2 regions of the Ruminococcus sp. NK3A76 genome follow, and region 2 is predicted to be linked to the other one. Evidence: riboswitches for the same ligand, from Rfam matches in the RefSeq annotation. Region 2 holds a riboswitch; the other holds the start of a gene.
The links. A riboswitch is a leader RNA that binds a small molecule or an ion and turns the genes downstream of it on or off. The one in region 2 is predicted to bind cyclic di-GMP.
Positions count from the first base shown of each region.

Region 1 (4,435 bases), 1.9 Mb from region 2:
TAGCATCGGCCGCCTGTGAGTCGACAGATTACCGATAACGTCATCGTCCGAGAAAATGTGATACCCAAGCATGAAAAGATAAAGGCAACACCGCCGGGCCACCGGCGGATACCTTTGCACGCCATCCACTTGCAAATTTTCCGTCATATTACCCAAATTTACCTTGAAATATGTTAGTATTCCTGCGGTAAATTTAGCCAATCTGACGAAAAATTTGACTGCGTGTCTGACGTACAATGGCCCAGCGGTGTTGCCTAAAGGTATTCAAGTATGCTCTTGCCGCCGATAGACAGCAGCTCGTGGAATACTATGATTGGCAACCCGGCAAGCAGTATCATCACGGTCGGGTGTCTGCTGCTTTTTAAGACGGCTGTGTTTATCCTTTTTTGCAGCCCTGATGTGGCAATGAAAAGGCAGGATATCACAAACAGATATGCCAGAAACCATAGATGCCCGACAGAAAACCCACCGTCAGCACCTGTCATGTCCGTGAGCTTTGTGAAGAACACTTTGTAATGCAAGACAAACGAGCCGCTATATCCGCAGTTGAAGCGGTCGGCAAGGTATGTCATTACCGGCATTATCATCAATGTTCCGATAGTAAGAGGTATAAGCAGCTTTGTGACACGCTCTTTTATGTATTCGGCGGCCGTCCTCCTGCATAATGAATACTTAGTGCTCACCCCAGCCAGCAAAAACAGCAGCGGCATAAGAAAAGGGCTTTGAAAAACGACTATGCTGATAACGGCACGGCTGCCATGCAGGGTGATGTAGTTGGGCTCGCCCCATGTGTTGAATGCCATAGCTGCGTGGTATATTATAAGAACGCTTATAGCGCTCCACCTGATATTGTCAATGTAGTGCTTTCGCATTTTCGGGTTCACCCCCCATGGTCTTATTATATCAGACAGGCTATTAAAAGTCAATTGACTGATTGCAGGCCTTGTGGTATAATAAGATAGCGAGGTGCAGCTATGAACAAACACAAAACAGTAATGTATAACGGAATGGAATGTACGCTGTATGACAGCTATCTTGGCATAGACAGCGGACCTGTCGTAAGGATAAACAGTCCACAGGATACCGACAAGGCCTATGCACTCGGCTTTGAGTGTGTAGGGTTCCCTGACGAGTTGGTAAAGCCTGTCACAGCGGAGGAATACGAGCAGCTTGTTATGACCGGGAGCTGTTGAATACCTGTAAAGGCAAGCCGAAAAAGGAGGTGCATCGTATGCGCTCAAAAACGATAACAGAGCTTAAATATTCAAACACCAACACATATCTTATCACCGGCAAGAAAGGCAGCCTGCTTTTTGACACAGGCTGGGCAGGGACTTTCCCTTTGCTTTGCCGGGCGCTTGGCGAGAAAAAGCTGAGGCTGCAGGATATTGACTGCCTGCTGATATCGCACTTTCACCCCGACCATATGGGCATAGCGCAGCAGATAGCAGACAGCGGCGTGACTATAGCAGTCGCAGATGTGCAGCAAGGCTTTTTGCACAGCAGCGACCATGTATTTGAAAAGGAGAACAACACACAGTTTATCCCGATAGACGACAGCAAAGTGAGGGTGATAACAATTGATACCAGCCGCAGCTTTCTTAGCGGGCTCGGCATCGACGGCGAGCTGATACACACCCCCGGCCACAGCGACGACAGCATATCGCTATGGCTCAAAAGTGAGTGTGCGCTGTTTGTGGGTGATCTAAACCCTCTCTACGAGCTTGAGGTGCACAAGGGCACGCAGATAGAGCAAAGCTGGAACACGCTGCTTGCACTTGAGCCGAAGACAGTTTACTACGGCCATGCAAAGCCTGCACAGCCTGACAGTCGGGCGGCTCAGAAGCCCGGACTTTCCGGCAAGGATACATACGCACTTGTCAAAAGGATAACCAAGATGGTAGACAAGGGATATACTGCCGAGGATATAGAGCAAAAGACCGGGGCGGATAGGGTGTTCATTCAGGACGTTGCGAGAATGTATCTGACACATCAGAACGTAAGCGTTCAGGGCATTCTTGACAGGATAGAGATAAAGGGAAGATAAAACATCACCTGGCAGGAGATACCTGTCGGGTGTTGCCTTTATTATTCAGGACGGAGCAGGGATATGTCAAATGGTGGGAGAAACAATGTCATCATACACAATATATAGTCCCCTTATTTATCTAATGTGCCAATAATTAGTGATAAATGCCGCTTTCTATTGACAAGCGGACTCCTTAGTGGTATAATTTATGTATAGTAAATGGGCAAACCTGCCGAAAGGCAGCGACGCAAAGCCAAGGGTCTAACCTCGTATGAGTATGACAGCCGGTTGCCGGGGGCGTGAGCTTCTGTTATATGGCAATTATTGTTGGCAATGCGTTTATTTGTGACGTGTTGTCTTTTTTGTTTTTAGCTTCGTCAGAAAAGACAGCATGATATGCTTGAGGGTTTCCTCCTTTATCCCGATAAAGCGATTTTTCATATTACTACCCCTATAGAATAAGGGCTTGGCACCGGGATGTGTCAAGCCCCTATTTTCTTTTTGTGGTATTGCAGGTGCTTGAAGCGGCCGCAAAAATGTGGTATAATAGCAGCATAGTATAACAGATGCAGGAGTGAGCGATATGACAGAGCTTGAAATAATGAAGCGTGCAAAAATGTATCTTGACAGCCTTGCAATGGGTGTTGATCCTCTGACCGGGCAGCCTGTCAGGGAAGGAGACATCGTGAGAAACCAGCGTATATCAAAATGCCTGACGTATGTCTCGGGCGTGCTCGAAAGTGTTATCGAGGAAGGCGCTGAAAGAGAGAGGACAGTGCGCCTTCGCAGTGCCGATAAGGAGTATTTCTCGCTGACTGAGGAGCAGATAGACTCGCTGCAGCCGACAGTACAGCCGCTATCAGTCTCAAAGCTGGCAGCATATATAAACGAGCTTATCGACAGCGGAAGAATGCGCAAGCTCACAAGAACGGCCGTCGTCGCATGGCTTGTTGATGCAGGCTTTCTGAGCGAGGAGACAACTGACGCAGGACGGAAAATAACAAAGCCCACAGATGCAGGCCGTGAGATAGGCATATACGAATCAGAGCTTGAAGACGAGACGGGCAGGGTGATAAGGTATGTCACCTACAACAAAAGCGCACAGCAGTTTGTCTTTGATAATATCACCGCCATAGCCGAGGTCTGCCGACAGGAGGCTGACCTTAAGGAAGAACTTAAGCGCAGCAAGTATGAAAACCGGGGCAAGCCCTGGACGCAGGACGAGACTGAGAGCCTTCGTGTGATGTATGAATGCGGCATGAGCCTTAATGACATCTCGGCAGAGCTTCGCCGTACAAGGGCAGGCATCAGGGAGCGGCTCATCTTTATGGGGCTTATGAGCCGTGGGCAGTAAGGCGATGCGAAGGTGACATATGATAACAAACTCCTCCGGGTAAAATGTGAACGCCCGGGGCATGGCTGCGGAAAGTAGCTTGAATGGATCTCCAGAAGTTTGTCGATGCTATGTATTCGCCTACCTGTATAGTGTCTGTGGAAAAAACACCTGACGGCGGCTATGGCAGTATCTGTATCGCTGCTGTGAATAACAAATACGGCGAGATGATAGAAAAGCGTGTTAAGGACGAGCTCGGGGCAACAGATTGGGAGTTTGTGCCGGGGCTGCCCGCTCTCGCAGGACGATGCCGCAAGCCTTGTCGCAGGCGAGCAATAGCTTTTTTCCCCCCCTTGCTGCAATTGCCGGTGAGGGGGAGTTTTTATTCTTGCCAATAGGTCAAAATGATGAAAAACCCGGCGTTATTTTATTGTTAAGTACAATTGACAAAATGCCCTGTTTCTGCTATAATTAAAGTGATAAAGGCTGCCCTTATCATTTTTGATTCGCAGCCGGTATGAAATGGAGGTATCGCTATGGGAATGACAATAACACACACACTTGATAACGGGATACTGACTGTCAGCTTAGGCGGCAGGATAGATACTACAAACGCAGCAGAGGCCGAGGAGAAGGCGCTTGCGGCCGTGTCGCAGAGCGGTGCTTCAAAGCTGATACTTGATATGTCAGAGCTTGAATATATATCAAGCGCAGGCTTAAGAGTGCTCATGAAGCTGAGAAAGCTCTCAGACGAGCCGCCGCAGATGATAAACGTATCTTCTCAGATATATGACATACTCGAAACGACCGGCTTTACCGAGCTGTTTGAGGTGTCAAAGAAAAAGCGTGAGATAAGCGTTGACGGCTGCGAGATAATAGGCAAGGGCTTCTACGGCACTGTTTACAGGATAGATGATGAAACGGTGGTCAAGGTCTATGAATCGGCCGACAGCCTTGCTATGATACAGAATGAAAAGCGCCTTGCCAAAACAGCGCTTATAGCAGGCGTGCCTACTGCGATATCCTATGATATCGTCAAGGTCGGCAACAGCTACGGCTCGGTGTTCGAGCTG
Region 1 is NZ_JMMA01000002.1:169,235-173,669, forward strand. Features, by position in the region: gene CD05_RS0100945 (acyltransferase family protein) at 255-872, opposite strand; gene CD05_RS0100950 (hypothetical protein) at 975-1,193, shown strand; gene CD05_RS0100955 (MBL fold metallo-hydrolase) at 1,232-2,047, shown strand; cyclic di-GMP riboswitch class I at 2,242-2,325, shown strand; gene CD05_RS0100965 (hypothetical protein) at 2,613-3,383, shown strand; gene CD05_RS0100970 (hypothetical protein) at 3,467-3,760, shown strand; gene CD05_RS19320 (anti-sigma factor antagonist) at 3,899-4,435, shown strand, end outside.
Region 1: another riboswitch for cyclic di-GMP. It lies ahead of CD05_RS0100965 (hypothetical protein); the one in region 2 lies ahead of CD05_RS0109610 (hypothetical protein).

Region 2 (4,435 bases):
TGATACAATAAACATTGGGAGCGGCTATTGTTATTCTTTAGATAAAGACTATTTTCCTCAATTTGAACAGTATTATGGAGTCGAAAATAGGATAAAAGCTATTAATATTTCAAAAGATAATCCATATTATTCATCATTAAAGGGTATGGTATATAATAAAGATAAAACTCATATATTATATATCCCCCCTGAAATTGAAAATGTTGAAATTTCAAGCCAAATAAATGATATCTTTATTGATAGAAATCCATTTTTATCTTGTAATGCAATAAAAACAATAACGGTTGAAAAGGGCAATAAGTATTATACTGCCGTTAATAATGCGTTGTATGATATAGATGTCACTAAACTATTACTTTGTGCGAATATAGATAGCCTTACAATTCCAAGTACAGTTAAGGAAATAGGTGACTATGCTTTTAGACCCGGTAAAGACGTTAGAGAAAGAATCAGTAAGTCTGATTTTTCAATAATAATGGGTACAGATGTTTTTATCAGTTGGTATAGAGAATTATACGGATTAAGTGTTTATGTAGAACAAATACAATATGAAAACGGTACATACTATTATCTTACATCTCCTAAGTGCACAAATGCAACTATACCAAAAACTGTAAAGAAGATAGGATATAATGCATTGATGGGAACGGAATTATACAAAAAATGGGCATTATATCATACAAAGGATAATCCTTACCTGATTGTTAATAATATACTGCTTCTTGCAGACTGTAGTGATCATGAATTATATGACAACAGTGGCAATGAAATTGGGAAAGATTATTATTTAACGGGTAAGATGATAATACCGAAAAACGTTGTTGAAATCCAAAGGAACGCTTTTTACGTTGGTGATAAGTTTTCTAAAGATCGATATAACAGTATCACAGAAATCGTATTTCCTGAAAATGCGGTAATTGACGGTTTAGTATTAAATGATGTGACATTTCAAAAGCTTGAGAAAATAGATATCCCCAAGAGTACAAAGATTAATGGTGAATTGAATTTAAGTGGTTGTTCTAAACTAAAAAGTATAGTAATACCAATAGGTTCTGATGTTTCTGGGATAAGTCTATATAATTGCAGCAGTCTTCAAGAATTTGTTATACCTGAATCAACAAAGTGTTTGTTTAGTTATTCTTTCACTGGATGTAATAATCTCAAAAAACTAACCATACCCAAAAGTGTAGATTATATTGATTATAGATCAATAGGTTTTTATACAGATGAAAAGACTTATGAGGCTAAAAAGATTACTGATTTTATTATCTACTGCTATAAAGATAGTGAAGCTGAAAAATATGCAATTGAAAATGAAATAGAATATGTAGTCTTACAAGAGACACACACCCACTCCTACACCTCAAAGGTAACAACAACTGCAACCTGCACAAAGAACGGCGTGAAGACCTACACCTGCTCGTGTGGTGACAGCTATACCGAAACAATAAAGGCAACAGGTCATAAGTACACCGAAAAGGTAGTAAAGCCCACCTACGATGCACAGGGCTATACCCTTCACACCTGCTCAGTATGCGGTAACAGCTACAAGGATAATATCAAGACTAAGCTGACAAGAACAAGTATAGCTAAGGCGAAGATAACAGGCCTGTCGAATAAGACATACACAGGAAAGGCTATAACTCAGAAGCCTGTTGTAAAGCTCGGCAGCAAGACGCTCAAATCGGGTACAGACTACACAGTATCGTACAAGAACAATAAGGCAATGGGTACTGCAACAGTCACGATAACAGGTAAAGGCGCATACACAGGTACAGCAAAGGCGACCTTCAAGATCAACCCGAAAAAGACTACGCTCAAATCAGTAACAAGTCCTAAGACTAAGCAGCTGAAAGCCACATATAGCAAGGTATCAGGCGTAACGGGTTATCAGATAACCTACTCGACTTCTAGCAAGTTTACTAAGGCGACTACCAAATCAGTAAACGCAAGTGGTACATCAAAGACAATAAGCAAGCTCACAAAGGGCAAGACTTATTATGTCAAGGTACGCAGCTATAAGACTGTTAGTGGTACTAAGTATTACAGCGGTTACTCAGCAGTAAAGAAGGTTAAGATAAAGTAGATCATTTCATATAACCACCCAATATAGAAGGGCTTGGCACTTTTGAAGTGTCAAGCTCTTTCTTTGTATAATACTGTATTGGCATCATATACAATTCAAACAGTACTGTTTTATTCATTTTGATGATATTTGACACGTGAAATTGTTAATTCTTGACGACCAAATATCTGCTGTGATATAATTAATCTGTAATTAATAGGCAAACCTGCCGAAAGGCAGCGGCGCAAAGCCAATGGGTCTAATCTCATATGAGAATGACAGCCGGTTGCCGGAGCTTACGCTCTGTCGATATGTTTATCAAGGCAATGCGTTTTGTATGTGTTGCTTTTTATTATATTGTAAAAAGGAGAATGAATATGAAATGTGATGTTATCAAAGTAATAATAACATCTGTTTTGTTATCAACAATGCTTGTTTCTTGTGGTGATACAGACAATTCAAATGATAATTCAACGAATAACTCAGCGAACAGCACGGTTGTTACCGATAGTACATCTGATGATAATAGCGAAGGATCATCTGAAGAAACAACTACTACCACTACTACGATCGCAAAGGAAACAACTACGAATGAAACAACAACTACAGAGCCGGAACCAGAACCGGAGCCTGAAGAGCCATCTTACAGCAAGGTCAAGGAAACTGTAGTAGTAGATGGGGTCAAGCTTGTTAAAGGCTCACTTTCTCCCGATGAATTCACTAAAAAGGGTTGGACTGAGCAGAAGGATGAATATGCCTACTCATCTAAGTACTTTAAAAACAGTAGCAGCAATTATATATCATTTGCTGATGGTGCAATAATGGATCCTGATAATTTTGATGATGTAGTATACGGAACCATTATAGTTCACATAAAAGACAGAGAAAATATGTTTGATGTGTCTTTACCCTGCGGATTGACGATTGATTCATCTTATGATGAGATAATCAAAGCTCTCGGAACGCCTGTGTATGACGGTGATTATACGGAGGATACCGATTTGGGAAACTATATTAAAACAAATTATGATATGGTGGATCATGAAACGATCAATGATGAATTGCTGTATTACGATATATATATCAAATACGGAAGAAAGAATCTTACTTATTACTTTGATTTTGAAGATTCTGAAAACCTTCCCATATTAATTAACTTTATTCTATCCGAAGATAATTCAAAGATAGAAACGTTATCTGTAAAAATGGCTCAGTTGGGTATGAGATAAGTGGTTTTGAAAGGGTGAAGACTGTATGTTAAAAAAATTGTTATCAATTGCATTAGCGTTTAGTTTTATAGGAGGTGCGACATTAGTTCCTCAAAGAGATGCTTTTGTAAATATAAATATTGTAAATGCGCAGGAAAGCGGTAATGATCCGGAAAATGAAGATATTGATATTACAGTATGTGATTTTATTACAGGTAAAGAGAGCACAATGAAATCAAGTGAGCTTTTATCTCGAGCTAAACACATTGAATCGAATGATGGCATTGTGTACTTGAATGAAGTTGGGACAATGGGCTATATGGATGGTATGTGGGTAAGACTATTCTGCTCTGATTATTATATGGCAGATATGTTTTATTTGAACAATGATAATTGTCCTGAAAACCTTGTTATCAAAGATAATGTTGATGGTGTACCTGTAAAGGGGCTAATGGGAAGAGGCTTTATGCCGGTTGAATTATTCCTTAAAATCAAGACTGTATCTATTCCTGATACTATTGCGAGAATAGAGAAAAATGCATTTTTAGGTTGTAACGATCTTAAATCAGTAACTATCCCGAAATCGGTAAAAACAATAGATAATAATGCTTTTGGATATACTTATGATAAGGATTATAAGATTATAAAAGTTCCCGGCTTTGTTATCAATTGCTATAAGGGTACTGCTGCCGAAAAATATGCTATAGATAATGGTATTGAGTATAATTTGCTGGATGTCCCAGATGAATACAATATGACCAAGGCAATAGTTTCTGGCATATCTGCAAAAACCTATACAGGCAGTGCTATCAAGCAGAAACCTTTAGTAAAACTTGGTACTAAAACATTAAAGAATGATATAGACTACACAATAACTTACAAGAATAACATCAAGATCGGTACTGCAACGATCATGATAACAGGCAAAGGCAACTACATAGGAACAGTCAGTAAGACATTTAAAATAACTGGTGTATCTATTTCCAAGGCAACTGTAAGCAGTTTATCAAACAAGACCTACACCGGCAAGGCCATAACCCAAAAGCCTGTTGTAAAACTGAACGGCAAAACACTCAAATCGGGTACAGACTACACAGTATCGTACAAGAACAACAAGGCAATAGGCACAGCAACAGTTACCATAACGGGCAAGGGCGTATAC
Region 2 is NZ_JMMA01000002.1:2,062,881-2,067,315, forward strand. Features, by position in the region: gene CD05_RS0109605 (leucine-rich repeat domain-containing protein) at 1-2,086, shown strand, start outside; cyclic di-GMP riboswitch class I at 2,275-2,359, shown strand; gene CD05_RS0109610 (hypothetical protein) at 2,443-3,294, shown strand; gene CD05_RS0109615 (leucine-rich repeat protein) at 3,740-4,435, shown strand, end outside.